2 regions of the Streptomyces sp. CA-106110 genome follow, and region 2 is predicted to be linked to the other one. Evidence: riboswitches for the same ligand, from Rfam matches in the RefSeq annotation. Region 2 holds a riboswitch; the other holds the start of a gene.

Region 1 (21,355 bases), 4.3 Mb from region 2:
CCGCGGACTCAAGTCCGCGTAATCCTCGGGTATGACACGGCGGAGCGGCGCCGGCCGCGACCCGTAGGGGTCGTGGGCCGGCGCCGCCCTCAGGAACGCGTGAGCCGCCGGGTTCGCGGTCAGCGCTGCACGAAGACGTAGTCGGCCCGGTAGGGGACGCCCACGACGGTTCCGGGGGTGCAGGAGCCGGTCGGCGCCACGCCGCCCACCGTGTTCAGGCGCAGGATCTCCGCGGTGTCCGCGAGCAGACCGTGGTGCCTGCCTGACCGGTTGGCCTTCAGGTCGAGCTCGGGGATGTTCCTGTCCCCGTTGGGGGTCTTGGTCAGAACCGTGCCGGTGACGGCGCTGCGGTCGGGGGCGACCCACTGGGGCGTACCGGAGTCGGGTTTCACGAAGGAATGCAGGATCCCGCCGCCGAGCAGGGCGGCGACATCGCGCTGGGCGAAGGCGTAGCCGCCGCCGGCGGCCGGCTTGCACTCGTAGATCTGCTTGCCCTTGACCACCGAGGCCTGGAAGTTGTCCAGGGCATGGCGGAAGTCGAAGGCGGTGGTGACGTTGTGGAGCTGGCCTCGGACGGCTCCACCCGGGAATTCGGCGGTGTGCAGATTGGCGTAGAAGGCGCCGGGGTCGCTCTTGAGCCGCGACAGCAGGGCGGCGTCCGCGACCTTCACGGTTCCGACGACGGTGTGGCCCTTGACGCCCTTCTCCAGCAGCTTGCTGAAGTCGATCTTGACCCCTCCGTTGGCGCCCTTGGGGCCCTGGTGGATGTGGAGCAGGGTGGGCCTGCCCGTGCCGCGCCAGGTGACGGCGACGGAGACCTTGTCGCCCTTGACCCTGACGAACTCCAGGGCGGCGCCGTCCTTGTCACCCACCGCGGGGCCGCCGGCGACGGGCACCTCGTCGGCGCCGCGCAGGCTCGCGACAAGGATCGTTCCGCCGGAGCTGGTGCCGGTGAGGGTGCCGCTCTGGGTGACGACGGCCTGGTCGGCGTGCCCGGCATGGTCGGTGCCGTGCTGCGCGTTGGCGTGCCCGGCGGCGAAGGCCGGGATGACCGCGGCGGCGACCGAGGCCGCGGCGCCCACGGCGATGCCGGTGATGATCAGGCTCTTGCGGCGCTCGGTGAACGGAGCGTCTGTACGCATGTTTGGAAATCTCCCCGTATCCGAGCTGACGCCCCCTGCGTCAGCTTCTGGGCATGGATACGGACCCGATCCGAGACTGGACTCAATCCAATGATGTGACCTGTCTCACATTCTGCGGGCAGGTATGGCGGAACGGTCACGGATGTGCCGGGCGTGTCACAAGAACCCGATGTGGCGGGCGGTACCGACCGGCCGGTACCGCCGCGCGGCGCCGACGGGTCAGCCCGCTCGGTGCACCACCGCGTCGCACATCTCCATCAGAGCCGCCTTCGCACCGCACTCCGGCAGCGGGACCAGAGCCGAGCGGGCGTCCTCCGCATAGCGGATCGTGTCGCGGCGGGCCTGCTCCAGCGCGGGATGCACCCTGAGGCGGGCGAGCGCCTCCGCATGGCGGGCGTCGTCGGTGAGGTCCGAGTCCAGGAGCTCGCACAGGGCGATGTCCTCGGCCAGCCCCAGACGCTCCGCGCGCTCACGCAGACGCAGGACCGGCAGCGTGGCGATGCCCTCGCGCAGGTCCGTCCCGGGCGTCTTCCCGGACTCGTGCGAGTCCGAGGCGATGTCCAGCACGTCGTCGGCCAGCTGGAACGCCACGCCCAGCCGCTCGCCGTACTGCGTCAGCACGTCCACGACCGTCTCGTCGGCACCCGACATCATCGCCCCGAAGCGGCAGGCCACCGCCACCAGGGAGCTCGTCTTGCCGCCGAGCACGTCGAGGTAGTGGTCCACCGGGTCGCGGCCGTCCCGGGGGCCGGCCGTCTCCAGGATCTGGCCGGTGACCAGCCGTTCGAACGCCTCGGCCTGGATGCGCACCGCCTCGGGGCCGAGGTCGGCCAGGATGTGCGACGCCCTCGCGAACAGGAAGTCACCGGTGAGGACCGCGACCGCGTTGCCCCAGCGGGTGTTCGCGCTGTCGACCCCGCGCCGCACCTCGGCCTCGTCCATCACGTCGTCGTGGTACAGCGTGGCGAGATGGGTCAGCTCCACGACCACGGCCGAGGGCACGATGCCGGGCGCGTACGGATCGCCGAACTGCGCGGCGAGCATCACGAGCAGCGGCCGGAAACGCTTGCCGCCCGCGTGCACGAGGTGCTGCGCGGCCTCCGTGATGAAGGGCACCTCGCTCTTGGTGGCGTCCAGCAACCCCTCCTCGACAGCGGCCAGTCCGGCCTGGACATCGGCCTCCAGAGCCTGGTCCCGCACGCTCAGCCCGAACGGCCCGACGACGGTCACGTGGGGTCTCCTGTCTGCTGACGTCTGCTGACGATCACACGGTCGGTCTCAAGCACGGTCACTCGGTCGATGACGCTGTCTGTCGACGTGGCTCACCGAGTTTGTCGATCTGTCGTTGCCATCACTCAAGTCAGCGTATCCGGTCACGTTTCGATCGCCGCGAGCGCCCACTGTTCTAGGCCGGGCGGTATCGAATCACGAACGGTATGTTCTTGATCAGGTGATATGAACACATCTTCATCGACATACCTGGAAATAACCTCTCGCAGCCGGTGCCGGCCCCCTCACGTCCCCCGTGTACCCCGCCGGACGCACCCCACCGGGTCGCGGGCGCCGAACCGCACACACCGGTCGCCGTCACCCGGCCGCGCGTGAACGGGAGGTCACCGCCCCGCGGCCGCGCCGCCGCCCCGGTCGGCTGCGGACATCGCCGAGGAGCCGAGGTACGCACATGCACATCCGTACGTCCTTCCCCCACGCGACGGCTCACGGTGATTTCTGGATCCCGCTCCAGGACGGCACTCGTCTGTATGCGCGCGCGTGGCGCCCGCTGACCGCCGAGCCGGTCCCGGCCCTCCTCGAGTACCTCCCCGGCCGCCTGACCGACTCCACCACGCCCCGCGACTGGCAGCGGCACCCCTGGTACGCGGGGCACGGCTATGTCTCCGTACGGGTGGACGCGCGCGGGCACGGCAACTCGGACGGCCGGCCCGCCGACGCGTACACGGCCACCGGGCTGTCCGACGGTGCCGAGGTCGTCGAGTGGCTGGGTGCTCAACCCTGGTGCGACGGCCGTGTGGGCATGTTCGGCATCGGCCTGGGCGGCACCGCCTCGCTCAGGGTCGCGGCCCTCGCGCCCGAGCCGCTGGGGGCGGTCGTCGCGGTGTGCGCCGGGGACGAGCGCCTGGACAACGACCTGCACCACCTGGGGGGTTCCGTCCTCGCCGGGGACCTGCCCGCCCGTGCGTCGGCCCTGGTCGCCCTCGCGGCCCGTCCGCCGGACCCGGCACATGTGGGCACGGTGTGGCGGGACGTCTGGGCCGACCGCCTGGAGGCGCTCGACCCGCTCGTCGACACCTGGCCGGCCCACCCGGTGTGGGACGGCCCCTGGGGCCACGGCGGCATCCGGGAGGACCTCGGTGCGCTCCGGGCGGCCGTGCTCGCGGTGGGCGGCGGGCACGACCCGTACCGGGACGCCGTCCTCGGGCTCGTGGAGCACCTTCCGGCCGATCGCGTACGCGGTCTGATCGGGCCCTGGTCGCACCAGTACCCGGACCACGGGCTGCCGGGTCCGGCGATCGGTTTCCTCCAGGAGACGCTGCGCTGGTGGGACCACTGGCTCAAGGGCGAGGACACGGGGGTCATGGCCGAGCCGCCGCTGCGGGTGTACATCAGCGACCCGCACCCTCCGGCGACGCACTACGACGCCCTCCCGGGCCGCTGGGTCGGCGAGCCGTCCTGGCCTTCGCCGAACGTCACCCGGGTCCCGTACGCGCTCCAGGGCGCGCCCGTGCCTGTCCGGTCCCCGATGCACACCGGCCTCGACTCGGGCGGCTTCGCCCCCCGTGGCGACCACGCCGATCTGCCGCCGGACCAGCGCGAGGAGGACGCGAGGTCGGTGTGCTTCGAGTTCGAACCCGCTGAGGAGACCTGGGTGCTGGGGCGTCCCCGGGTGCGGCTGCGGCTGACCTGTCCGGTGCCGGGCGGCCAAGTGGTCGCCCGTCTCTGCGACGTGGCGCCCGACGGGTCTTCGACGCTGGTCACCCGTGGAGTCCTGAACCTGTGGGCGCGCCGCGGTCCCGATCGGCCCGCCCCCTGGATTCCGGGCACGACGGAGGACGTGGTCTTCGAACTGAGCGGTGTGGGCCATGCCTTCCCGCCCGGCCATCGCATCCGCCTGGCCGTCTCCTCCGCGTACTGGCCGTGGGCGTGGCCCCGGCCCGGTTCGGAGGCGGGCTTCACGCTGGACCCGGCCGGAAGCTCGCTGGAACTCCCGGTGCGGACCCGGGAGCAGGGGCCGCGCATCGCCTTCGAGGAACCGGAGCAGTCCGAGCCGCTCGGCGTCAGCGATCCGGCCACGCTCGACGAACCCCGCCCGGAGCGCCTGGTGGTGCGGGACGTGGCGAAGGGCGAGTGGCTCCTGGTCGTCGACCCGCGCCGGGACGGCACCCGCGTGTATCCCGACGGCCTCGAAGTGAGCGAGGACGCGCTGGAGGCCTACACCATCGAGGACTCGGGTCCGTTGACCGCCCGCATCCGCTGCGACTGGTCGGTCCGGCTGCACCGCCCGGAGTCGGGCTGGGACGCGAGGGTGGAGACGCACGCGGAGCTCACCTGCACCGAGACGGACTTCGTCACCTCTCACGAGGTCGTCTGCAAGGACGGCTATGAGGTGGTGTTCCACCGCACATGGGAGAAACGGATCCCCCGCGGAACGGGATAGAGGCGAGGCATCCGATCGCCACCCCAAGCCCTTATAGGGCAATATGCCCGATTGATCGGAATGCCGGACGGGAGAGGTGTGCGCATCCGCCTGTCCGAATTGCCGTATTAGCCCCTTAGTTGCCGATCAGGTCTCACGCAAGGGCGAAGTGAATTGGGTCACGCACCCGCCGGAGGCGAGCTTTCGGGCGGGCCACCCAATCACCCTTTGCATATGCCAAGTTGAGCATCTCTCGACAAAGAGGATCACACCCCTTATTCCCCAATGTCAGGGTCAATCGGGTCGGAGCATGACTTCCAGGCTTGTTCCCGACATGTGCTCTCGCATACCTTCCCTTCGACCCGAGCGGGCCGCCGAATCCTGCCGCCGCTCGAGAAGCCATCGACCCACCACGGCAGGAGCGGGGGACCCAGGTAAGTCGCCGAGCCGGACAGCGTGCCGGCACGGCTTGGGGTGAAGCCGTGCCTCGACACCGAGGACACGGCCGGGCACCTCCCCGCCCGAACCCGACAGCTCACCTCGCAGGCGCCGGAGAGGAATGCCACATGTCCGCTTTCGCCCTGCCCGCACGTCGCCAGGACCGCAACTCCAAGGCCACCCGCATCCGCCGCGCACTCACCGCCGCGGGGACCGGAGCCGTGGTTCTCGCCCTGCCGATCATGGGTGCGACCTGCGCTTCGGCCGCCACGCCGGCCGCTCCGACGAAGGCCGCCAGCGTGACGTCCCGCGCCGGTAGCCTCGACGGCTGGATCCGCCAGTCGCTCGCGATCATGACCCAAAAGGGAATCCCCGGCTCGTACTACGGCATCTACCGCAACGTGATGCGCGAGTCCTCGGGCAACCCGAAGGCCATCAACCTCTGGGACTCCAACGCCCGCAAGGGCATCCCGTCCAAGGGGCTCCTCCAGATCATCGACCCGACCTTCCGGACGTACCACGTGTCGGGCACGCCCTTCGACCCCTACGACCCGGTCGCGAACATCACGGCCGCGTGCAACTACGCCGCCCACCGGTACGGCTCGATCGACAACGTCAACAGCGCCTACTGAGGTCCGCGGGCCGCCAGCCCCTGACCGGCAGCCGCCGGCCGGGGGATGGCGGCCGGGAACAGTCGCTCGAGGACGACGGCGATGCCGTCGTCCTCGTTCGACGTGGTGATCTCGTCGGCGACCGCCTTGAGTTCCGGGTGGGCGTTGGCCATGGCGACGCCGTGCGCCGCCCAGTCGAACATGGGGATGTCGTTGGGCATGTCCCCGAAAGCGATGGCCCCTGACGGGCTCAGGCCCAGGAAACCGGCGGCCAGCGCGAGCCCTGTCGCCTTGGTGACACCGCACGGCTGCAGCTCGACGGTGCCGGGTCCCGACATGGTGACCGTCGCCAGGGAACCGACCACGTCACGGGCCACCGTCGCCAACTCGTCGTCGGACAGGGTGTGGTGGCGCAGCAGCACCTTGCTGATGGGCTCGCACCACAGGTCGTCGCGCCGCTCCACCCGCACCGCGGGCAGCGTGGGATGCGGCATTTGGTAGCCGGGCTCGATGAGCGTGAGCCCGTGCACTCCGTCCTGGTCCACGGCCGCGTACACCTGCCCCACCTCGGCCTCGATCTTGCCGAGCGCGGTTTCGGCCAACTCCCGGTCCAGGGTGACGGAGAAAAGCAGCCGCTGAGCGCCGGCGTCGTACACCTGCGCGCCCTGTCCGCACACCGCAAGCCCCCTGCCGCCGAGGTCGTCGAGCAGCGGTCGCACCCTCGGCGCCGGGCGCCCCGTCACCACCAGGTGCTGTGCACCGGCCGCGGTGGCTCGTTCCAGCGCGGCCCGTGACCAGTCGGAGAGCGTGTCGTCACCACGCAGCAGCGTTCCGTCCAGGTCAGTGGCGATGAGTGAGTAAGCGAGGGGTGCGGCCATGATCAGAGAATACGGATGGAAACACCTCAGCGTTCGGGCGGTTACCGGACGGCATCCGATATCCCGCGCAGCCCGGCACGCACGGGTATCCTCCTTCGCGTCACGGCCCCCGGGAACGGCGGCCGGCGGCTCGACTCCCCCTGCCCCACGCGCCGTTGAGCCTTTCCGTATGAGCCCCGGTACGTCGCGGTCCGCGTCGAACGGCACACTGCCGGCGCTGTCGGCCACGGGGCCCCCACGTGTCCCCCTATGGACCGGCCCCACCCCGCCCGTATCCCTGAAAGACGCCAAGCCGGAATTGATTGCTCCGACAAGACCTATTCGGACATAGCGAACACTTCGACACTGCCCAGACAGGCGACTCCCCCGTAACGTGTGCGGCGACCACATGGAACACATTTCCCATGCCCGGCACACCAGAAGTGCACGAAAGCGAGGCAGCATCAGATGCCCCCCTTCGACCTCCCCGAGGGCGACCCCTTCGGCCCGCACAATCTGCCCTACGGCGTGTTCTCGCCCATCGGCTCGGACGATCGGAGCGTCGGCGTCCGCCTGGGCGACCACGTACTGGACGCGGGCGCCGCGGCGCTGGCGCTCGGCTCCCCTTACGCCGCCCTGCTAGCACGGCCGTCGCTCGGCCCGCTGCTGGCGGCGGGGCGCACCGCCTGGTCGGACGTGCGCCGGGCGCTGACGGCGTGGGTGACGGTGCCCGCGCACCGGGAGACCGTCGAACCCCTTCTGCGCCCGCTCTCCCAGGTCACGCTGCACCTGCCCTTCGAGGTGGCGGACTACGTCGACTTCTACGCCTCCGAGAACCACGCCCGCAATGTCGGCCGGATCTTCCGCCCCGACGCGCCCGACTCGCTGCCTCCCAACTGGAAGCACCTGCCCATCGGTTACCACGGCCGGTCGGGCACGGTGGTGGTGTCGGGCACCGATGTCGTCCGTCCGCAGGGCCAGCGCAAGGCGCCCACGGACCCGGTGCCGGTCTTCGGGCCCTCCGTCCGCCTGGACATCGAGGCCGAGGTGGGATTCGTGGTGGGCGTGCCGTCGCAGATGGGCCGGCCGGTCCCGCTGTCCGGCTTCCGCGACCATGTGTTCGGTCTCTGCCTCCTCAACGACTGGTCGGCACGGGACATCCAGTCCTGGGAGTACGTGCCGCTCGGACCGTTCCTCGGCAAGTCGTTCGCCACCTCCGTCTCGGCGTGGATCACCCCGCTGGACGCGCTGGAGCAGGCACAGGTGGCGCCGCCGGAGCGCACGCACACCCTGTTGCCGTACCTCGACGACTCGCAGGACGAACCGGCGGGCTACGACCTGCACATCTCCGTGGCGGTCAACGGCCATGTGATCTCCGAACCGCCGTTCTCGACCATGTACTGGACGGCGGCGCAGCAGTTGGCGCACATGACGGTGAACGGCGCGTCGCTGCGGACGGGCGACCTGTACGGGTCGGGCACCGTGAGCGGCACGGCCGAGGGCGAGCGCGGCTCACTCCTGGAACTGACCTGGAACGGGCGGGACCCGCTCGAACTCCCGGACGGCAAGCGGACGTTCCTGGAGGACGGGGACGTGGTGACGATGACGGCGTGGGCACCGGGGCCGGACGGGACGCGGGTGGGCCTCGGAGAGGTGTCAGGCCGGGTGGTACCGAACAGCTGAGCCGGCGGCATCCCGGAGAGCGGGCAGGAGACGCTGCTGGGGGGAGGCCGCGGTGCGGGCGCTGTGGCCGCCCGTCGCCGAAGGACGCCCCCCGGCAGCACCTACGCCCAGTCCTCCGGTTCGGGCTCGTCCTCGGGCTCCGGCCACGCCGGGTCGGGGCCCTGACCGGACACCGGCCCACCGTCCGCGGAATCCTCCTCCGTCGGCCCGTCGAGGGCGGCCAGGACCCCGAGCACCCCCTCCCCGTACGTCGCGAGTTTCTTCTCGCCCACTCCGCCGATCGCGCCGAGCTCCGCCACCGTCTTCGGGCGGGCCGTCGCGATCTCGCGGAGCGTCGCGTCGTGGAAGATCACATAGGCCGGGACGCCCTGTTCCCTCGCTCGGGACGCACGCCAGGAGCGCAGGGCCTCGAAGACCGGCAGCAGCTCGGCCGGAAGCTCCGCCGCCACCTTCGGCGCACGCTCACCCTTCGGGGCCGCGGACCGGGTGACCGTGGGTTTGGGCGGCTCCTTGCGCAGGGGCACCTCGCGCTCCCGCCGCAGCACCGCACCGCTGGCCTCGGTCAGCACCAGCGTCCCGTACTCGCCCTCGACCGCCAGCAGGCTCTGCGCCAGCAACTGCCGTATGACGCCGCGCCATTCGCCCTCGGACAGCTCCTCGCCGATGCCGAACACGGACAGCTGGTCGTGGTCGAACTGGATCACCTTGGCCGTGCGCCGCCCCAGCAGAATGTCGACGATCTGCACCGCGCCGAACTTCTGCCGCCGCTCCCGGTCCAGCCTCCACACCGTGGACAGCACCTTCTGGGCCGCGATGGTGCCGTCCCAGGTGTCCGGCGGCACCAGGCAAGTGTCGCAGTTGCCGCAGCCGCCGGTCCCGGGGTCCTGGCCGAAGTAGGCCAGCAGCTGACCGCGACGGCACCGGGCGGTCTCGCACAGAGCCAGCATCGCGTCCAGGTGCGCCTGGGCCCGGCGGCGGAACTCCTCGTCGGACTCCCCGGACTGGATGAGCTTGCGCTGCTGTATGACGTCGTTCAGCCCGTACGCCATCCAGGCCGTGGAGGGCGACCCGTCGCGGCCCGCGCGGCCGGTCTCCTGGTAGTAGCCCTCGACCGACTTCGGCAGGTCCAGATGCGCGACGAACCGTACGTCCGGCTTGTCGATACCCATCCCGAACGCGATGGTGGCGACGACGACCAGTCCGTCCTCGCGCAGGAACCGGGACTGGTGCGCAGCGCGTGTGCCCGCGTCCAGGCCCGCGTGGTACGGCACCGCCTCGATGCCGTTGCGGGTCAGGAACTCGGCCGTCTTCTCCACCGAGTTCCGCGAGAGGCAGTAGACGATGCCCGCGTCGCCTGCGTGCTCCTCGCGCAGGAATGTGAGCAGCTGCTTCTTGGGGTCGGCCTTCGGGACGATCCGGTACTGGATGTTGGGACGGTCGAAGCTCGACACGAAGTGACGGGCGCTCGGCATGCCGAGCCGCTGGGTGATCTCCTGGTGCGTGGCCTGCGTCGCCGTCGCCGTCAGCGCGATTCGGGGGACCTCCGGCCAGCGCTCGCCGAGCAGGGACAGGGCCAGATAGTCGGGCCGGAAGTCATGGCCCCACTGGGACACGCAGTGCGCCTCGTCGATGGCGAACACCGAGATCTTGCCGCGTGAGAGCAGGTCGAGGGTGGCGTCCAGGCGCAGCCGCTCGGGGGCCAGATAGAGCAGGTCCAGCTCGCCGGCCAGGAACTCCGCCTCCACCATGCGCCGCTCTTCGAAGTCCTGCGTGGAGTTGACGAACCCTGCGCGCACGCCGAGCGCCCGCAGCGCGTCCACCTGGTCCTGCATCAGCGCGATCAGGGGCGAGACGACCACGCCCGTGCCGGGTCTGACCAGGGCCGGGATCTGGTAGCAGAGCGACTTGCCGGCGCCGGTGGGCATGAGCACCACGGCGTCGTCGCCGGCCACCACATGCTCGATGATCGCTTCCTGCTCGCCGCGGAAGGTCTCGTAGCCGAAGACCCGGTTCAACGCGGCCAGCGCCTCGCTGTCGCCGCCCGGCGCCGGCCGCACGCCTGCCTCGGTCATCACACCCGTCCCGTCCATCGCCCGTCCCCCGTGCGTCGTCCTTCGACCACGACGTCCACGATAGGGGGCCGCGCCGACAGGTCCGGAGTTTTCCACAGGCTCCCCTGCCCACCCCAGGTCAAGGACCGGCGGTCGTGACGCGTCGCGCGCCGAACCGGTGAGCCGCACGCACGACGGCCCGGCACCCCCCCGAGCGGGCACCGGGCCGTCGCCCTGCGGGCGCTGTGCGTCAGCGCACGAACACACCCGCTTGGCTCGCCAGATCCAGGAAGTACTGCGGCGCCACACCCAGTACCAGCGTGACCGCCACGCCTGCCCCGATCGCCGTCATCGTCAGCGGTGAGGGCACCGCCACCGTCGGGCCCTCGGGGTGCGGCTCGCTGAAGAACATCAGCACGATCACCCGGATGTAGAAGAACGCGGCGATCGCCGACGAGATCACACCGATCACCACCAGCGGGACCGCCCCGCCCTCCGCCGCCGCCTTGAACACGGCGAACTTCCCGGCGAACCCGGAGGTCAGCGGGATGCCCGCGAAGGCCAGCAGAAACACCGCGAACACGGCCGCCACCAGGGGTGACCTGCGTCCGAGCCCGGCCCACTTGGACAGGTGCGTGGCCTCGCCGCCCGCGTCCCGGACGAGCGTCACAACGGCGAAGGCGCCGATCGTCACGAACGAGTACGCGGCCAGATAGAAGAGGACCGAGGACACGCCGTCCCGTGTCGTCGCGATGACACCCGCGAGGATGAAGCCCGCGTGCGCGATCGACGAGTAGGCGAGCAGGCGCTTGATGTCGGTCTGGGTGATCGCGACGATCGCGCCGCCCAGCATGGTGACGATCGCGACCGCCCACATCACCGGACGCCAGTCCCAGCGCATGCCCGGCAGCACGACGTACAGCAGCCGCAGCAGGGCGCCGAACGCCGCCACCTTGGTCGCCGCCGCCATGAAACCGGTCACCGGGGTCGGTGCTCCCTGGTACACGTCCGGTGTCCACATGTGGAAGGGCACCGCGGCCACCTTGAACAGCAGGCCCATCACGACCATCGCGGCGCCGATCAGCAGCAGCGCGTCATTGCCCATGGTGCCCGCGAGCGCCGGGTCGACGTTCGTGACCGTGCCGTCCACGACCCGGGCGATCGTGCCGTAGGACACCGAGCCCGCGTAGCCGTACAGCAGCGCGATGCCGAACAGCGTGAACGCGGAGGCGAAGGCGCCGAGCAGGAAGTACTTGACCGCGGCCTCCTGCGACATGAGCCGCTTGCGGCGGGCCAGGGCGCACAGCAGGTACAGCGGCAGCGAGAAGACTTCCAGGGCGACGAACAGGGTCAGCAGGTCGTTCGCCGAGGGGAAGACGAGCATGCCGCCCACCGCGAACAGCAGCAGCGGGAACGCCTCGGTCGTCGTGAAGCCCGCCTTCACGGCGGCCTTCTCGCTCTCGCTGCCCGGTACGGCCGCCGCCTGCGCGGCGAAGGAGTCGACCCGGTTGCCGTGCGCCGCCGGGTCCAGGCGCCGCTCGGCGAAGGTGAACACGCCGAGCAGACCGGCCAGCAGGATCGTCCCCTGAAGGAACAGGGACGGCCCGTCGACCGCGATGGCGCCCATGGCCGCGATGTGCGCCTTGGTGGTGCCGTACCCGCCGGCCGCGAGCGCCACGACCGCGGCGAACGCGGCGGCGAGCGCGACCGTCGATACGAACGCCTGGGCGTAGTAACGGGACTTGCGCGGCACAAAGGCCTCGATCAGCACTCCGATCAGTGCCCCACCCAGGACGATCAAGGTGGGTGACAACTGACCGTATTCGATCTTCGGCGCGCCGATCTTCGAGATCGGATCGGCCGCGGTTGTCCACAGGCTGTGGACGACTGCTGTGCTCACTTGGCCGCCTCCACCTCGGGCTTGGGGTCGGTCTGATGTACGTCGGACATGGTCTGCTGGACCGCCGGGTTCACGATGTCGGTGACCGGCTTCGGGTAGACGCCCAGGAAGATCAGCAACGCGATCAGCGGGGCGACCACCAGAAGTTCACGCACGCGCAGGTCCGGCATCTGGGCGACCTCCGGTTTCACCGGGCCCGTCATCGTCCGCTGGTAGAGGACGAGGGTGTAGAGCGCGGCGAGGACGATGCCGAAGGTGGCGATGATGCCGATGGCCGGATGGCGTGCGAACGTGCCGACCAGGACCAGGAACTCACTGACGAACGGCGCGAGCCCCGGCAGCGAGAGCGTCGCCAGGCCGCCGATCAGGAAGGTGCCAGCGAGTACCGGCGCCACCTTCTGCACGCCTCCGTAGTCCGCGATCAGACGCGAGCCGCGGCGCGAGATCAGGAAGCCGGCCACCAGCATCAGGGCAGCGGTCGAGATGCCGTGGTTGACCATGTAGAGGGTCGCACCGGACTGACCCTGGCTGGTCATCGCGAAGATGCCCATGATGATGAAGCCGAAGTGCGAGATCGACGCGTAGGCCACCAGGCGCTTGATGTCCCGCTGGCCCACGGCGAGCAGTGCACCGTAGATGATGCTAATCAGTGCCAGGATGAGGATGGCGGGCGTCGCCCACTTGCTGGCCTCCGGGAACAGCTGGAGGCAGAAGCGGAGCATGGCGAACGTGCCGACCTTGTCGACGACCGCCGTGATCAGGACGGCGACCGGGGCGGTGGCCTCTCCCATGGCGTTGGGCAGCCAGGTGTGCACCGGCCACAGCGGCGCCTTCACCGCGAAGGCGAAGAAGAAGCCGAGGAACAGCCAGCGTTCGGTGCTGGTCGCCATGTGGAGCGAGCCGTTCGCCCGCGCCTGCACGATCTCCGGGAGCGAGAAGTTCCCCGCCTGCACGTAGAGGCCGATCACCGCGGCCAGCATGATCAGGCCGCCGACCAGGTTGTAGAGGAGGAACTTGACGGCGGCGTACGACCGCTGCGTGGACGCCACCTTCTCGCCGTGCTCGTGGGCACGGTCCCCGAAGCCGCCGATGAGGAAGTACATCGGGATGAGCATGGCTTCGAAGAAGATGTAGAAGAGGAAGACGTCGGTGGCCTCGAAGGAGAGGATCACCATCGCCTCGACGGCCAGGATCAGGGCGAAGAAGCCCTGCGTCGGCCGCCAGCGGCGGCTTCCGGTCTCCAGCGGGTCGGCGTCGTGCCAGCCCGCCAGGATCACGAACGGCATCAGCAGGGCGGTCAGCGCGATGAGCGCCACGGCGATGCCGTCCACCCCGAGTTCGTACCGCACCCCGAAGTCCCTGATCCAGGCGTGGGACTCGGTGAGCTGGTAGCGGGAGCCGCCCGGATCGAAGCGGACCACGACCAGCGCGGCGAGCGCGAGCGTGGCGAGCGAGACGACCAGTGCCAGCCATTTGGCGGCGGTCCGCTGTGCGGCCGGGACCGCGGCCGTGGCGATCGCTCCCAGGGCCGGGAGTGCCGCCGCCGAAGTCAGCAGAGGAAAGGACATCGGTATCAGACCGCCCTCATCAGCAGGGTCAGGGCGACGAGCAGCGCCGCACCGCCGAACATCGAGACCGCGTACGACCGTGCGTAGCCGTTCTGCAGCCGGCGGAGCCGACCGGAGAGGCCACCGATCGAGGCCGCGGTGCCGTTGACGACACCGTCGACCAGGGTGTGGTCCACGTACACCAGGGAGCGTGTGAGGTGTTCTCCGCCGCGGACGAGGACGACGTGGTTGAAGTCGTCCTGGAGCAGGTCGCGCCGGGCCGCCCGGGTGAGCAGCGATCCGCGCGGGGCGACGACCGGCACCGGGCGGCGGCCGTACTGGGCGTAGGCGATGCCGGCGCCCACGACGAGCAGCACCATGGTGGCGATCGTGACCGTCAGGGCACTGACCGGGGAGTTGCCCTCCGAGTGCCCGGTGACCGGCTCCAGCCAGTGCAGGAAGCGGTCGCCGACCGAGAAGAACCCGCCCGCGAACACCGAACCGAAGGCCAGCACGATCATCGGGATCGTCATGACCCCCGGCGACTCGTGCGGGTGCGGTTCATGGCCGTGCTCGTCCGGCTGCCAGCGCTTCTCGCCGAAGAAGGTCATGATCATCACGCGCGTCATGTAGTACGCGGTGATGGCCGCGCCCAGAAGGGCCGCGCCGCCCAGGATCCAGCCCTCGGTGCCGCCCTTGGCGAAGGCCGCCTCGATGATCTTGTCTTTGGAGAAGAAGCCGGACAGGCCCGGGAAGCCGATGATGGCGAGGTAGCCGAGGCCGAAGGTGACGAACGTGACCGGCATGTACTTCCGCAGGCCGCCGTACTTGCGCATGTCGACCTCGTCGTTCATGCCGTGCATCACCGAGCCGGCACCGAGGAAGAGCCCCGCCTTGAAGAAGCCGTGCGTCACCAGGTGCATGATCGCGAAGACATAGCCGATGGGGCCGAGACCCGCGGCGAGCACCATGTACCCGATCTGCGACATGGTGGAGCCGGCCAGCGCCTTCTTGATGTCGTCCTTGGCGCAACCGACGATCGCACCGAACAGGAGCGTGACGGCACCCACCACGGTGACCACCAGCTGGGCGTCCGGTGCCGCGTTGAAGATCACACCGGAGCGGACGATCAGATAGACGCCCGCGGTCACCATGGTCGCGGCGTGGATGAGGGCCGAGACCGGGGTCGGGCCCTCCATCGCGTCCCCGAGCCAGGACTGCAGCGGCACCTGTGCGGACTTGCCGCACGCGGCGAGCAGCAGCATCAGGCCGATGGCGGTGAGCTTGCCCTCCCCGGCCTTGCCCACGTCCGCGAAGACCGGCCCGAAGGCGAAGGTCCCGAAGGTCGTGAACATCAGCATGATGGCGATCGACAGGCCCATGTCGCCGACGCGGTTGACGAGGAACGCCTTCTTCGCCGCCGTCGCCGCGCTCGGCTTGTGCTGCCAGAAGCCGATCAGCAGGTACGAGGCGAGACCGACGCCCTCCCAGCCGACATACAGCAGGAGGTAGTTGTCGGCGAGGACGAGCAGCAGCATCGCCGCGAGGAACAGATTCAGATAGCCGAAGAAGCGGCGCCTGCGCTCGTCGTGCTCCATGTACCCGACCGAGTACAGATGGATGAGCGAGCCGACACCGGTGATCAGCAGGACGAACGTCATCGACAGCTGGTCGAGCCGGAAGGCCACGTCGGCCTGGAAGCCGCCCACCGGGACCCAGCTGAACAGGTGCTGCGTCAGGGTCCGGTGGGCGGTGGCCTTGCCCAGCATGTCGGTGAAGAGGACGGCGCCGACCACGAAGGAGGCGGTGGCGAGCACCGTGCCGATCCAGTGGCCGACCGCATCGAGCCTTCTGCCGCCGCACAGCAGGACGGCCGCTCCGAGCAGAGGCGCCGCGATGAGCAGCGCAATCAGGTTCTCCACGATTCTTCCGACCCCTTACAGCTTCATCAGGCTGGCGTCGTCGACCGAGGCCGAGTGGCGGGTACGGAACAGCGACACGATGATCGCGAGCCCGACCACGACCTCCGCGGCGGCGACGACCATCGTGAAGAACGCGATGATCTGGCCGTCGAGATTGCCGTGCATCCGGGAGAAGGTGACGAACGCGAGGTTGCAGGCATTGAGCATCAGCTCGATGCACATGAACACCACGATCGCGTTCCGCCGGATGAGCACACCGGTCGCGCCGATCGTGAACAACAGGGCGGCTAGGTAGAGGTAGTTGACCGGGTTCACTTCGACGCCTCCTCGGTCCTCTTGAGCGCCGGACGCTCCTCCTCGGACCGCTCCAGGCGCTCCGCGGCCCGCTGTTCGAGGGCCTTCAGATCGCCGATCGCCTCCTCGGACACATCACGGATCTGACCGCGCTCGCGCAGGGTCTTGTTGACGGTCAGCTCGGACGGGGTGCCGTCCGGGAGAAGACCGGCGATGTCCACCGCGTTGTGCCGGGCGTAGACGCCGGGGGCCGGAAGCGGCGGAAGGTGCTTGCCCTCGCGCACCCGCTGCTCGGACAGCTCGCGCTGGGTCCGGGCGCGCTCGGTGCGCTCGCGGTGGGTGAGCACCATGGCGCCGACCGCGGCCGTGATGAGCAGGGCACCGGTGATTTCGAAGGCGTACACGTACTTGGTGAAGATGAGGGCCGCCAGGCCCTCCACATTCCCGTTCGCGTTGGCCTTGCCCAGGCCGTCGAAGTCCTTCAGGGACGCGTGGGCGATGCCCGCGAGGAGCAGGACGCCGAAGCCGACCCCGCACACAAGGGCCAGCCAGCGCTGGCCCTTGATGGTTTCCTTCAGGGAGTCCGCCGCGGTGACACCGACGAGCATCACCACGAACAGGAACAGCATCATGATCGCGCCGGTGTAGACGACGATCTGCACGACCCCGAGGAAGTAGGCGCCGTTGGCGAGGTAGAACACCGCCAGCACGATCATGGTGCCGGCCAGGCAGAGCGCGCTGTGCACGGCCTTCTTCATGAAGACGGTGCACAGGGCGCCGATCACCGCGACGGTGCCGAGGACCCAGAACTGGAAGGCCTCTCCCGTGGAGGTGGTGTAGGCGGCAAGTTGCGGGCTCATGCGTCGGCCCCCTGTTCCTCGGGCTTCTCTCCCTTGGAGACGGCCACCTGACGCACCGTGCCGGGCGCGGCCTCCGTCACCAGACCCCGGTAGTAGTCCTGCTCGTCCGTCCCCGGGTAGATGGCGTGGGGCGTGTCGACCATGCCCTCTTCGAGGCCTGCGAGCAGCTGCTCCTTGGTGTAGATGAGGTTGGCGCGGCTGGAGTCGGCGAGCTCGAACTCGTTCGTCATCGTGAGCGCGCGGGTGGGGCACGCCTCGATGCACAGCCCGCACAGGATGCAGCGGGCGTAGTTGATCTGGTACACCCGCCCGTACCGCTCGCCCGGCGAGTAGCGCTCCTCGTCCGTGTTGTCCGCGCCCTCGACGTAGATCGCGTCGGCGGGGCAGGCCCAGGCGCAGAGCTCGCAGCCGACGCACTTCTCCAGGCCGTCCGGATGGCGGTTGAGCTGGTGCCGTCCGTGGAACCGCGGGGCCGTGGTCTTCTTCTGCTCCGGGTACTGCTCGGTCAGCCGCTTCTTGAACATGGCCTTGAAGGTCACGCCGAAGCCGGCCACGGGGTTCTGGAAACCGGGCTTGGTCTCCTTGGGCTCCTCAGCCATCGGACGCCTCCTTTCCATCCGAAGATCCGTCACTGGCAGTGTCCGGTCCACCACTGACAATCAGCTCCCCCTGGCCGCGCGAACGGCGCCGCGGTACCGGCGGCAGCGTCTGACCGGGCAGCGGCGGGACGGGGAATCCGCCCGCCATCGCGTCGAATGCGGCCGGCCCCTCGGCGGGCCGTTCGCCCTCCGTGGCCTTCGCGCGGAACATGTCGATGACGAACGACACCAGCAGCAGCGCAAGGATGCCGCCCGCGACATACAAGGCGATGTCGGCGAAGCCGTAGTTCTCGTTGCGCAGCACCCGCACGGTCGCCACGAGCATCAGCCAGACCACGGAGACCGGGATGAGCACCTTCCAGCCGAGCTTCATCAGCTGGTCGTAGCGGACGCGCGGCAGCGTTCCGCGCAGCCAGATGAAGAAGAACAGCAGCAACTGGACCTTGACGACGAACCAGAGCAGTGGCCACCAGCCGTGGTTGGCTCCCGCCCAGAAGGTGCTGATCGGCCACGGGGCCCGCCAGCCGCCCAGGAAGAGCGTGGTCGACACGGCCGAGACGGTCACCATGTTCACGTACTCGGCGAGCATGAACATCGCGAACTTGATCGACGAGTACTCGGTGTTGAACCCGCCGACCAGGTCGCCCTCCGACTCGGGCATGTCGAAGGGGGCACGGTTGGTCTCGCCGACCATCGTGACGATGTAGATGATGAACGAGACCGGGAGCAGCAGGATGAACCAGCGGTCGTGCTGCTGCTCGACGATCCGCGATGTCGACATCGACCCCGAGTAGAGGAACACGGAGGCGAAGGCGGCGCCCATGGCGATCTCGTACGAGATCATCTGCGCGCAGGAGCGCAGACCGCCCAGCAGCGGATAGGTGGATCCGGAGCTCCAGCCCGCCAGCACGATGCCGTAGATGCCGACCGAGGCGATCGCGAGGATGTAGAGCATCGCGATCGGCAGGTCGGTCAGCTGCATCGCGGTGCGGTGGCCGAAGATCGAGATCTCGTTGCCGGAGGGCCCGAAGGGGATCACCGCGATCGCCATGAAGGCCGGGATGGCCGCGACGATCGGCGCGAGGACGTAGACCACCTTGTCCGCGCGCTTGACGATGACGTCTTCCTTCAGCATCAGCTTCACGCCGTCGGCGAGCGACTGGAGCATGCCCCAGGGGCCGTGCCGGTTGGGGCCGATGCGCAGCTGCATCCAGGCGACGACCTTGCGCTCCCACACGATGGAGAACAGCACGGTCACCATCAGGAAGGCGAAGCAGAAGACCGCCTTGATGACGACCAGCCACCACGGGTCGTGGCCGAACATGGAGAGGTCTTCAGCGGCGAGGTACGGGCTCATGCCTCCACCTCCTTGGGGGCGTCGACGGTGGACGTCGCCGGGCCGATGCGGACGAGGGTGCCGGGCAGCGCGCCGGTGTCGGAGGCGACGCCGCCACCCGTGGAGTTCAGCGGGAGCCAGACGACGCGGTCGGGCATCTCGGTGATCTGCAGCGGGAGTTCGACGGTTCCGGCGGGGCCGGTCACGGCGAAGGTGTCGCCGTCCTTGACGCCCGCCTCGGCAGCGGTGGCGGCGGACACGCGCGCGCGTGCCGCGTGCCGGGTGCCGGCGAGCGCGTCGTCGCCCTCCTGGAGACGGCCCAGGTCGAGCAGCAGCCGGTGGCCCGCGAGCACGGCCTCCCCGGCTGCCGGGCGCGGCAGCTGCCCGCCGATCTCCAGAGGGTTGTTCGCCCGTGGTCCGCCCCATGCGCCGAGCCGGTCCAGCTCCAAGCGCACGGTGCGCAGATCGGGCAGGCCCAGATGGACGTCCATGGCGTCGGCGAGCATCTGGAGCACACGCGCGTCGGTGGGTGCCACGGAGCGGGTCATCTGGTCGGGCTTGAGCGCGGCCTCGAAGAAGCGGGCCCGGCCCTCCCAGTTGAGGAAGGTGCCGGCCTTCTCGGCGACCGCCGCGACCGGCAGCACCACGTCCGCGCGGTCGGTGACCTCGCCGGGGCGCAGCTCGAGCGAGACCACGAAGTCCACCGCGGAGAGTGCTTCACGCGCGCGTGCCGGATCGGGCAGGTCGGCGACGTCGACGCCGGCGACCATCAGGGCCCGCAGTTCGCCCGTGGCCGCGGCCTCCACGATCTGACCCGTGTCCCGGCCGTAGCGGTGCGGGAGTTCGGCGACGCCCCACGCGGCGGCGACCTCCTCCCGCGCGCGCGGGTCGCTCGCCGGACGGCCGCCCGGCAGCAGCGAGGGCAGGGCGCCCACCTCGACCGCCCCGCGCTCCCCGGCCCGGCGCGGGATCCACACCAGGTGGGCGCCGGTCGCGGCCGCGGTCCGGACGGCGGCGGTGAGTCCGCCCGCCACGGCGGCGAGGCGTTCGCCGACGACGATCACCGCGCCCTCGGTGCGCAGGGCCTCGGCGGCCCGTACGCCGTCCTCCTGCAGGCCGACCTTGCCGGCCAGCGCGTCCAGCCACTCGGTCTCGGTGTCGGGCGCGGCGGGCAGCAGGGTGCCGCCGGCCTTCGCAAGGCCCCGGGTGGCGTGTGTGGCGAGCGAGAACACCTGCTGTCCGTGTCCGCGCCAGGCCTTGCGCAGCCGCAGGAAGACGCCGGGCGCCTCCTCCTCGGACTCGAACCCGACGAGCAGGACGGCGGGTGCCTTCTCCAGGGAGGTGTACGTGACACCCGTACCGTCGAGGTCGCGTCCGCGACCCACGATCCTGGCGGCCAGGAAGTCGGCCTCCTCACCGCTGTGCACGCGCGCGCGGAAGTCGATGTCGTTCGTTTCGAGGGCCACGCGTGCGAACTTGCTGTACGCGTAGGCGTCCTCGACGGTGAGCCGGCCACCGGTCAGCACACCGGCCCGGCCCCGCGCGGCGAGCAGGCCCCGTGCGGCGATCTCCAGCGCCTCGGGCCAGGACGCGGGCTCCAGTTCACCGGATTCGCCGCGTACCAGCGGGGTGTCGAGGCGGTCCCTCATCTGCGCGTACCGGAACGCGAAGCGCCCCTTGTCGCAGATCCACTCCTCGTTGACCTCGGGGTCGTTCGCCGCGAGGCGGCGCATGACCTTGCCGCGCCGGTGGTCCGTGCGGGTCGCGCAGCCGCCGGAGCAGTGCTCGCACACCGACGGCGACGAGACGAGGTCGAAGGGCCGCGAGCGGAAGCGGTACGCCGCCGAGGTGAGCGCACCCACCGGGCAGATCTGGATGGTGTTGCCGGAGAAGTACGACTCGAAGGGGTCGCCCTCGCCGGTGCCGACCTGCTGGAGTGCGCCGCGCTCCAGCAGCTCGATCATCGGATCGCCCGCGATCTGGTTGGAGAACCGGGTGCAGCGGGCGCACAGCACGCACCGTTCCCGGTCCAGCAGCACCTGGGTGGAGATCGGGACGGGCTTCTCGTAGGTGCGCTTGCCGCCCTCGAAGCGGGACTCGGCGTGGCCGTGCGACATGGCCTGGTTCTGCAGCGGGCACTCGCCGCCCTTGTCGCAGACCGGGCAGTCCAGCGGGTGGTTGATGAGCAGCAGCTCCATCACACCCTTCTGGGCCTTTTCGGCGACGGGCGAGGTGAGGTGCGTCTTCACCACCATCCCGTCCGTGCACGTGATCGTGCAGGAGGCCATGGGCTTGCGCTGGCCCTCGACCTCGACGATGCACTGGCGGCAGGCGCCGGCCGGGTCGAGCAGAGGGTGGTCGCAGAAGCGGGGGATCTCGATGCCGAGCTGTTCGGCGGCACGGATGACCAGGGTGCCCTTGGGCACGCTGATCTCGATGCCGTCGATCGTCAGCGTGACGAGG
Region 2 (8,763 bases):
CCGATGACCACACCGGCCAAGTCCAGCCGCCGGTGCCGCAGTTCGCGCGCGGTCAGCTCGGTCGCGTTCAGTGTGCCGAGGCCCGCGGGCGCGACCACCAGGACCGGTGCCGCCAGCAGCGCGGCCGCGTCCGCCAGGGTGCCGCCCTCGTCGTCGAACCGTACGAGCAGGCCGCCCGCCCCCTCGATGAGCACCAGATCGTGTTCGGTGGCCAGTTTGGCAGCCGCCTCCGCCACCTCGTGTGGCCGCACGGGCGGCATCCCGGCCCGCCGGGACGCCGTCGCGGGTGCCAACGGCTCGGGATACCGGGCCAGTTCACCCGTCGTCACGGCGCCCGCGAGACGGGCCACCTCCGCGGCGTCACCGCGCTCCCCGGCCCCCACGCCCGTCTGCGCGGGCTTGAGGACGGCCACGGACCGCCCGGCAGCGAGGGCCGCCGCCGCGACGGCCGCGGTCGTGACCGTCTTGCCGATCTCAGTCCCGGTCCCTGTGATGACCACTACCGACATGTCAGCCCTCCTGTGCCGCCGCGCACATCGCGCGCGCGATCCGTGCCACGTCCGCGTCAGCCGTCACATAGGGCGGCATGGCGTAGACGAGGTCGCGGAAGGGCCGCAGCCACACACCCTCGCGTACCGCGGCCCGCGTCGCCGCCGCCATGTCCACCTCGTGGTCGAGCTGGAGGACACCGATGGCGCCGAGGATCCGCACATCGCGCACCCCCGGCACGGACGCCGCCTCGGCGAGCCCCTCCCGCAGGCCCGTCTCGATCCGCTTGACCTCCGACTGCCAGTCCTGACCGAGCAGCAGTTCTATGGAGGCGCAGGCCACGGCGGCCGCCAGCGGGTTGCCCATGAAGGTGGGGCCGTGTGCGAGCACCGGGACCTCGCCGCGGGAGATGCCGTCGGCCACCCGTGGGGTGCACAGCGTCGCCGCCATGGTCATATAGCCGCCGGTCAGCGCCTTGCCCACGCACATCACGTCCGGCGTGACCGCCGCGTGGTCGGCGGCGAACAGCGCTCCTGTGCGCCCGAACCCGGTGGCGATCTCGTCGAACACGAGCAGCACGTCGTGCGCGTCGCACGCCTCGCGCAGCACCCGAAGATAGGCGGGGGAGTGGAAGCGCATCCCGCCGGCGCCCTGCACCACCGGTTCGACGATCACCGCGGCCAGTTCGTCGGCGTGCTCTTCGATCGTCGCGCGCAACCGGTCGGCGTACGACTCCTCGTAGTCGGCGGGCGGTGCCCCGGTGAACAGCTGCCGGGGCAGGACGCCCCGCCACAGCTCGTGCATGCCGCCCTCGGGGTCGCACACGGACATCGGGTGCCAGGTGTCGCCGTGGTAGCCGCCACGCCAGGTCAGCAGCCGCTGCTTGGCGGGGCGGCCGAGCGAACGCCAGTACTGCAGGCACATCTTGACCGCGACCTCGACCGAGACAGAGCCGGAGTCAGCGAGGAACACATGCTCGAGACCATTCGGCGACATATCGACAAGCAGCTTCGCCAGCCGGACGGCGGGCTCATGGGTGAGTCCGCCGAACATCACATGACTCATCCGCGCCAGCTGCGCGTGTGCGGCCTCGTTGAGCACCGGGTGGTTGTAGCCGTGGATTGCCGACCACCAGGACGACATGCCGTCGATGAGCTCTCCGGAGCCGTCGGCGAGGCGCAGGCGCACCCCTCTCGCCGACTCCACGACGAGCGGTTCCTGCCGCCCGGGCATCGGGCCGTACGGATGCCAGACGTGCTGCCGGTCCAGCGCCAGCAGCTCGCCCACGGACAGGTCAGGCATTGGGCGCGAGATCCGTTCCGGCACCCCGGCGGCGGACGGCCACCAGGTCCGTACGGGCTTCCCCTGCCTGCGGCGCGACAGCGGATCCGCAGACCCCGGCCGACTCCTGGGATCCGCATCCCGTGCTCTCGTGGGATCCGCAGCCGGCGCCCTCGTGGGATCCGCAGCCGCCCGCCGCGCGGTGCTCGGGGAGCGTCACCTGGCCGGCCCCCTCCACCTCGAACCCGGCGTCCTCGATCATCTCCAGATCCGCCTTGCCCGCCTGGCCCTCGCTGGTCAGGTAGTCGCCCAGGAAGATGGAGTTGGCCAGGTGCAGGGCCAGCGGCTGCAGCGTCCGCAGATGGACCTCGCGGCCGCCCGCGATGCGCACCTCCACGTCCGGGCACACGAACCGCACCATCGCGAGGATCCGCAGACACCGCTGCGGGGTGAGGTTCCACTCCTTCGCGAGCGGGGTGCCCTCGAACGGGATCAGGAAGTTGACGGGGACCGAGTCGGGGTCCAGCTCCCGCAGCGAGAGGACGACGTCGACCAGGTCCTCGTCGCTCTCACCCATGCCCGCGATCAGCCCGGAGCAGGCCGACAGGCCGGCGGCGTGCGCCTTGTGCACGGTGTCGACCCGGTCGGCGTACGTGTGGGTGGTGGTGATGTCCCCGTACGTCGCCTCGGACGTGTTGAGGTTGTGGTTGTAGGCGTCGGCACCCGCCGTGCGCAGCCGTTCGGCCTGACCGTCGGAGAGCAGACCGAGGCAGGCGCACACCTCCACGCCCTCGTTCTGGTCCTTGATGGTCCTGATGGTGTCGGAGACCCGGTCCACGTCCCGGTCGGTGGGGCCGCGGCCGCTCGCCACCAGGCAGACTCGCTTCGCCCCGCCCGCGACGCCCGCCGCCGCGGCCTTCGAGGCCTCGTCGGGCTTGAGCCAGGTGTACTTCAGGATGTCGGCCTTCGAGCCGAGCCGCTGGGAACAGTAGGAGCAGTCCTCGGGGCACAGCCCGGACTTCAGGTTGACGAGGTAGTTGAGTTTCACTCGCCGGCCGAACCAGTGGCGGCGCACTTTGCCGGCCGCGGCCACCACATCGAGCACGTCGTCGTCGGAAGTGGCGAGGACGGCCAGCGCTTCCTCGCGGGTCGGCAGCTCGCGCCGAAGCCCCTTGTCCACCAGCGTGTTCAGCAGGTCCATGAGAGCCGATCCTGTCCTACCGAAGCGTTCCCGGCCAAGGAGAGATTGCACAACAGACACCGCTCGACGTGTGGGTATTGCCACACCCTGGGCGGCTGGTCGTCCGGCTAGTGTCTGTGCACTGCCTACAAAAGCACCGGAGGACCCATGGCGTTCGGGTGGATCGAGGAGCAGGCGCGGTCGCGCCGCCGGGCCGGACTCGTCCGCAGTCTGCGCCCCCGCGCCGCCGACTCCCCGCTCCTCGACCTCGCGAGCAACGACTACCTGGGCCTGGCCCGCCACCCCGAGGTGACCGAGGGCGCGGCGGAGGCGGCCAGGAGGTGGGGCGGCGGCTCGACCGGCTCCCGGCTCGTCACCGGCACCACCGAACTGCACGGGGAACTGGAGCGCGAACTCGCGGACTTCTGTGGCTTCGAGGCGGCCCTCGTCTTCTCCTCCGGGTACGCGGCCAACCTCGCGGCGGTCACCGCGCTGGCGCCGCACGGCTCGCTGATCGTCTCCGACGCGGGCAACCACGCATCGCTCATCGACGGCTGCCGCCTGGCCCGGGGCACCACCCAGGTGGTCGAGCACGCCGACCCCGCGGCAGTGCGCAAGGCGCTCGCCACCCACACCGGACCGGCCGTCGCGGTGTCCGACACGGTGTTCTCGGTGGACGGCGACGCTGCACCGCTGGCCGAACTGGCATCCATCTGCCGGGAGTTCGAAGCCGGGTTGATCGTCGACGACGCTCATGGACTCGGGGTCCTCGGTGCCGGGGGCCGGGGCGCTCCGAACGCGGCGGGGCTCGCGGGCGCGCCGGACCTGGTGGTGACGGTGACCCTGTCGAAGTCGCTGGGCAGCCAGGGCGGCGCCGTCCTCGGTCCGGCCCATGTGATCGACCATCTGGTCAACGCGGCCCGGACGTTCATCTTCGACACCGGTCTGGCCCCGGCCGCCGTGGGCGCGGCGCTCGCGGCGCTGCGTCTGCTGCGCCGCGAGCCCGAGCGTGCCGCGCGGGCCCGCGCGGTGGCGGGCGCCCTGCACGCCCGCCTCACGGCCGAGGGCCATGAGGTGGTGCGTCCGGACGCCGCCGTGGTCTCCGTGCGGGCAGCCTCCCCCGAACTGGCCGTACAGTGGGCGGCCGACTGCCGGGCGGCGGGTGTCGCCGTCGGCTGCTTCCGTCCGCCCTCGGTGCCCGACGGCATCTCACGGTTGCGGCTGACCGCTCGTGCCGACCTCACCGGAGGTCAGATCGAGCACGCCGTGGGGGTGATCGGCGAAACGCGACCGTGAGTCGGCGAAACGGCCGTGCCTCGCGCGCCGTACGGGTGATGCCTACGAGCTCGTACGAACAGAGTGGGGGAGGAATTGCTACGGAAGTGACTCGGAAAGCGGTTCGAAATTGGCCGATTTGCTACCGAGTCGCAGGAACGTGATCACCTCAGTTCGGTCAGGAACTCCTTCCAGGCGTCGGGGCCGAAGACCAGGGCGGGTCCGCTCACGTTCTTCGAGTCGCGCACGGCCACCAGGCCGGACCAGCGTCCGGGGCCGGGCAGAGCGGTCTCGACGCAGTTGTTCATTCCCGTGCTGCGACTGCTGCGCAGCCACCGCACTCCGTGCAGCAAGGTGCTGGAAGGGATGTGTCGAGGCAGTGCTGACATGGTGACTCCTTATGCGTCGCCGGCCAACGCGGCGATGTAATCCAACGTGTCCTCGGGGGAAAGGGCGTGGATCCGAAGGGAGTTGAAGGCCTCGCTGTAGGCCTGGAGGTCTTCTTTCCGCTCCAGGTAGAGGCTACTCGTCAAGTGGTCGAGAACAACTACATCCAGATCAGATCTGCTCGGAAATGAGAAGATAACGAAAGGTCCGGTAACGCCGATATGCGCCCCGGCGGCGAACGGCAGGACCTGGAGCCGGACCTGGGGCAGTCTGGCCGCGTCCAGGAGCCGTTGCAGCTGGCGCGCCATGACCTCCGGACCCCCCACCTCCCGGTGCAGCACCGCCTCGTCCAGAACCGCCCACAGGCTCAGCGGCGGATCGGCGCGCAGCACGTCCTGCCGGGCCAGCCGCACCTCCACCAGGGCGTCCAGCTTGTCGTCCTCCAGACCGCCGACAGCGGCCCGGGTCACGGCCCGGGCGTACTCGGGCGTCTGGAGCAGCCCCGGCACCACGGAGGTCTCCAGCGTGCGTATCCCGCTCGCCTGTGACTCCAGGCTGATGAAATCGCGGTAGGTCGGCGGCAGCACCCCGCGGTAGGCGTTCCACCAGTTCTGCCGCCCGCCGCCGTCCTCCGAGCCCGCGAGCATGAGCAGCAGCTCCCGCAGCTCGGGCTCCTCGACGCCATACGCGTCCAGCAGCCGGCCCACGTCGACCGGTTTGACCCCGCTGGCACCCGTCTCGATCCGGCTCACCTTGGACTGGTGCCAGCCGACCAGGGCGGCTGCCTCACCGCTCGTGAGCCTCGTCCGGGCGCGCAGGGCGCGCAATTCGGCGCCGAGTTTGCGGCGGCGCACCGCTGGTCCGTACTGCATGGCCGACTCCCTCCGCATGGCGCGCGGTTTTCACGGCGACGGTAGAGGATGAGCCCGGGGGGTCGCCCAAATACGGTCGGTCGTCGGAGAGTTCACCGCTTTGGGCGACAGATATATGCATATCTCGGGGGATCGCGCCCGACGGGGGCCAGGTGATGGCAGGCTGGCGAGCAGCACCAGGTCCGGAACCGTTACTCGAACCAACCGCTCGTGTCGGACTCCGGTCCCGTGGGAAAGGGACGACGTCGCCATGGCAGATCATCAGGAAGCATCCGTCACTCTGCCGAGCGATCCCGCCTCGGTCTCCGCCGCCCGGAAATATGTCTCCGACATTCTCATCGAATGGGGACTGCCGGGCGACGCCGAAGTCGCCGACACCGTACGGCTGATCGTGTCCGAACTCGCCACGAACGCCGTCCAGCACACCCTGGGGCAGTCACCCACGTTCACGGTGGACGTCGTCCTCGACCGGGACGAGTTATTGCGCATCGGCGTCACCGACAGTCACCCGCGTTTCCCCAAACGCCTGCCCGCGGCCGTGCAACAGGACAACGGCCGCGGAATGGTGATCATTCGCTGGCTCGCCGCGGAGTACGGCGGCAAGCTGAGCGTGCGGCCCACCCGCGAGGGCGGCAAGACGGTCGCGATCGAACTGCCGTGGGCCGCCCCCGTGGAGCCGGTCGCGGCGGGCGGCCAGCAGGGCCCCTGAGACCCGGCCGGCGCACTCGGCGCCGTGTCGTGTCGTCGCCCCGGGCGGACCAGCGGCCGCACGTCAGCGAGAGGGCCCGGGGGTGTCCCGGCCGTCCGCCTGGTCCGTCGTCCGGTGATCGGTGATCGTGCGCTGGACCATCCGCGGCATGACACGCCACAGGCCGACGTAGACCAGGAAGGTGCTCGCACTGGCGGCGATACCGGCGATGCGACCCATGGCCACGTCCACCACCAGCAGCACCGACCCGGTGAACGCCAGCGTCAGGACCACAAGCCCGAGCGCGGCGAGGCGGGACGAGATCCGCACCACGGAGGGCTTCACGCGCTGCTGGAAGAGGGTGCGGTGCAGCGCCGCGGGCGAGGTGAACAGGGCTGCGGCCAGTACGGCCAGCAGGAGCGTGGTGACGTACGTGATGCGCTGGACCGTGTCGAGGGACGGGAAGCGCGAGGTGAAGGCGAGGGTCAGCAGGAACGCGAAGAGGATCTGCACCCCGGTCTGGGTGACCCGCAGCTCCTGAAGCAACTCGGAGAAGTTGCGGTCGGCGCGCTCCAGGGGTGTCTCGTTCCGATCCTGGTGAGGTAGTGGGTCGGCCATGGTGAACAAGTAACCGATTCGACCCGGCGCACGCCCCGGCGGGGCGGCGGCGCGCCGTGCCGCCACCCCGCAGGTCGAATCAGCTGACCCGTCCGTACCACACGCTCTTCGTCCAGATCTTCTGGAGCCTCACTACGTCCCCGGTCTTCGGGGAGTGCCAGATCCTTCCCTTCCCGGCGTAGATGCCGACGTGGTAGACGCTGCGGCCCCAGTGGAAGAACACCAGGTCTCCCGCCCTGCGGTGCGACGCGGAGATGTGGCGCGTCTTGTTGTACTGCGCCGCGGCAGTGCGGGGCAGCTTCTTGCCGGCCTTCTTGAACGCGTACACCGTGAGCCCCGAGCAGTCGAAGCGGCGCGGGCCGGTGGCACCGTACTGGTACGGCGATCCCTTCTTGGACGCCGCGATCTGCAGCGCCTTGGTAGCCGGAGCCGCGGCGGCGGCGTCGGTGGCGAGGCCGGGGGCCACGATGCTGCCGCCGACGGCGGCGAGAGTGAGAGCCGAGGCCGTGCCGGCCCGGGTCAGCAGCGACGGGACACGATTGAGCGCAGTCATGCGCAACCCTTCGTCAGCCGCCTGTGAAGGATGACCTGTCGGATTCGGGCTGGCGAAGTAGCCCGGCCGCTCACGCGGCTTCACCCCAAGGACCGCCCGGATCTCTCCGGCGGCCCGCCTTGCTGGGTCCTCCACTCCTGCCGATCCATTTCTGTCGACCCGTCATCCGGGCGGCGGCAGGATTCGGCGTCCGCCCGGACCGCCCCGCCGTGGTGGCGGGGGCTTGTCGTCAGCAAGGGATCTTCACTCACGAGTGTCCAAAAAACACCATGGAACCGGTGGTTTGTGGCATTACTCACCACTCACCCATTCGGCTGGGCAGCCCTTTGTTCGGGCCGTGTTGAGGGGTGGGACGAGGCCCGGACCTGCGGTGGAACACCTCATCCCGGCCCAAGGGCAAGCGCGTTGCGCATGCCTCGCGGGCCCTTGGGATCATGGACGTCTACTCCGAGTGTGGGTAACCCGTTCGGCGCGTTTGAGCCGCGGTAAAGGGGTAGGGGTCGCCGCCCGATGTGCGGTGCGCGGCAGCCGTCCAGCCAACTGCCCTGCCCCCGCGCACCAGTCACTACCCGTCAGTCAGCCGTCCCGTGCGGCGGTGGAGGACGGCGGAGCCGTCGCTCAGGCCGGCCCCGCACCCGCACCGATCCATCAGCTCAGTCGTCCGGTCCGGGAGGCACCGTGACGCGGGCCGCGCGGCGTTCGCCGTCCAGGACGCGCAGCGCCCGGGCGAGCGTGCGGCCGTGCAGTTCGCTCTCCCCGCGCTGGTGCATCAGCGCCAGGGCCTCGCGCAGGGCCACCGCCTTGCCGACCAGGGCCTGGGCGGCGCGCAGTGAGCCGTAGGTGTCCCCGGAGTGCGCGGGGTTGATGCGGCCGACGAGGTCGACCACGTCGAGGTAACGGTCGATCAGTTCGGCTTCCGCACGGGTCAGCGGGGGCAGCGGAGGCAGTTCGGGCGGCAGCATCGACGGCTCACCTCGCGCCGGGCGCGGTGCGCGACGCCTTGCGGCTCGGGATGATGCGATCGACCAGCCCGTACTCCACTGCAGCCGGGGCGTCGAGGATCTTGTCCCGCTCGATGTCGGCTGCGATCCGCTCGGGACTCTGCCCGGTGTGCCGCGCGAGCATCTCCTCCAGCCGCCTGCGCGTGCGGATGAGCTCCTCGGCCTGGATGGCCAGATCGGTGGCCTGTCCCTGGATGGGCTCCGGCAGGGACGGCTGGTGGATCAGTACGCGTGCGCCCGGCAGCGCGAACCGCTTGCCCGGCGTGCCCGCGGCGAGCAGAACGGCCGCGGCGGACGCCGCCTGGCCGAGGCAGATCGTCTCCACATCGCAGCCGACGTACTGGATCGTGTCGTAGACGGCCGTCATCGCGCTGAACGAGCCGCCGGGGGAGTTGATGTACAGCGAGATGTCCCGGTCC

What was found. Region 2 has a riboswitch for cyclic di-AMP ahead of ACQEXA_RS44870 (C40 family peptidase). Riboswitches for the same ligand answer to the same signal wherever they lie in the genome.
Region 1: it holds a riboswitch for cyclic di-AMP, as region 2 does, so the genes downstream of both, ACQEXA_RS24920 (transglycosylase SLT domain-containing protein) here and ACQEXA_RS44870 (C40 family peptidase) in region 2, are expected to answer to the same signal.

What each region holds. Positions count from the first base shown of each region.
Region 1 covers NZ_JBNJNB010000001.1:5,412,093-5,433,447, forward strand. Annotated here, with positions in the region: gene ACQEXA_RS24905 (CHRD domain-containing protein) at 120-1,142, opposite strand; gene ACQEXA_RS24910 (polyprenyl synthetase family protein) at 1,362-2,372, opposite strand; gene ACQEXA_RS24915 (CocE/NonD family hydrolase) at 2,824-4,815, shown strand; cyclic di-AMP (ydaO/yuaA leader) riboswitch at 5,188-5,356, shown strand; gene ACQEXA_RS24920 (transglycosylase SLT domain-containing protein) at 5,376-5,864, shown strand; gene ACQEXA_RS24925 (HAD family hydrolase) at 5,858-6,721, opposite strand; gene fahA (fumarylacetoacetase) at 7,169-8,383, shown strand; gene recQ (DNA helicase RecQ) at 8,485-10,473, opposite strand; gene nuoN (NADH-quinone oxidoreductase subunit NuoN) at 10,685-12,334, opposite strand; gene ACQEXA_RS24945 (NADH-quinone oxidoreductase subunit M) at 12,331-13,902, opposite strand; gene nuoL (NADH-quinone oxidoreductase subunit L) at 13,908-15,803, opposite strand; gene nuoK (NADH-quinone oxidoreductase subunit NuoK) at 15,819-16,118, opposite strand; gene ACQEXA_RS24960 (NADH-quinone oxidoreductase subunit J) at 16,115-16,957, opposite strand; gene nuoI (NADH-quinone oxidoreductase subunit NuoI) at 16,954-17,556, opposite strand; gene nuoH (NADH-quinone oxidoreductase subunit NuoH) at 17,549-18,913, opposite strand; gene ACQEXA_RS24975 (NADH-quinone oxidoreductase subunit G) at 18,910-21,355, opposite strand, start outside.
Region 2 covers NZ_JBNJNB010000001.1:9,722,733-9,731,495, forward strand. Annotated here, with positions in the region: gene bioD (dethiobiotin synthase) at 1-509, opposite strand, end outside; gene ACQEXA_RS44835 (adenosylmethionine--8-amino-7-oxononanoate transaminase) at 511-1,791, opposite strand; gene bioB (biotin synthase BioB) at 1,784-2,971, opposite strand; gene ACQEXA_RS44845 (8-amino-7-oxononanoate synthase) at 3,119-4,246, shown strand; gene ACQEXA_RS44850 (DUF397 domain-containing protein) at 4,390-4,614, opposite strand; gene ACQEXA_RS44855 (helix-turn-helix domain-containing protein) at 4,624-5,484, opposite strand; gene ACQEXA_RS44860 (ATP-binding protein) at 5,735-6,193, shown strand; gene ACQEXA_RS44865 (DUF6328 family protein) at 6,257-6,790, opposite strand; gene ACQEXA_RS44870 (C40 family peptidase) at 6,870-7,343, opposite strand; cyclic di-AMP (ydaO/yuaA leader) riboswitch at 7,348-7,532, opposite strand; gene ACQEXA_RS44875 (hypothetical protein) at 7,997-8,305, opposite strand; gene ACQEXA_RS44880 (ATP-dependent Clp protease proteolytic subunit) at 8,313-8,763, opposite strand, start outside.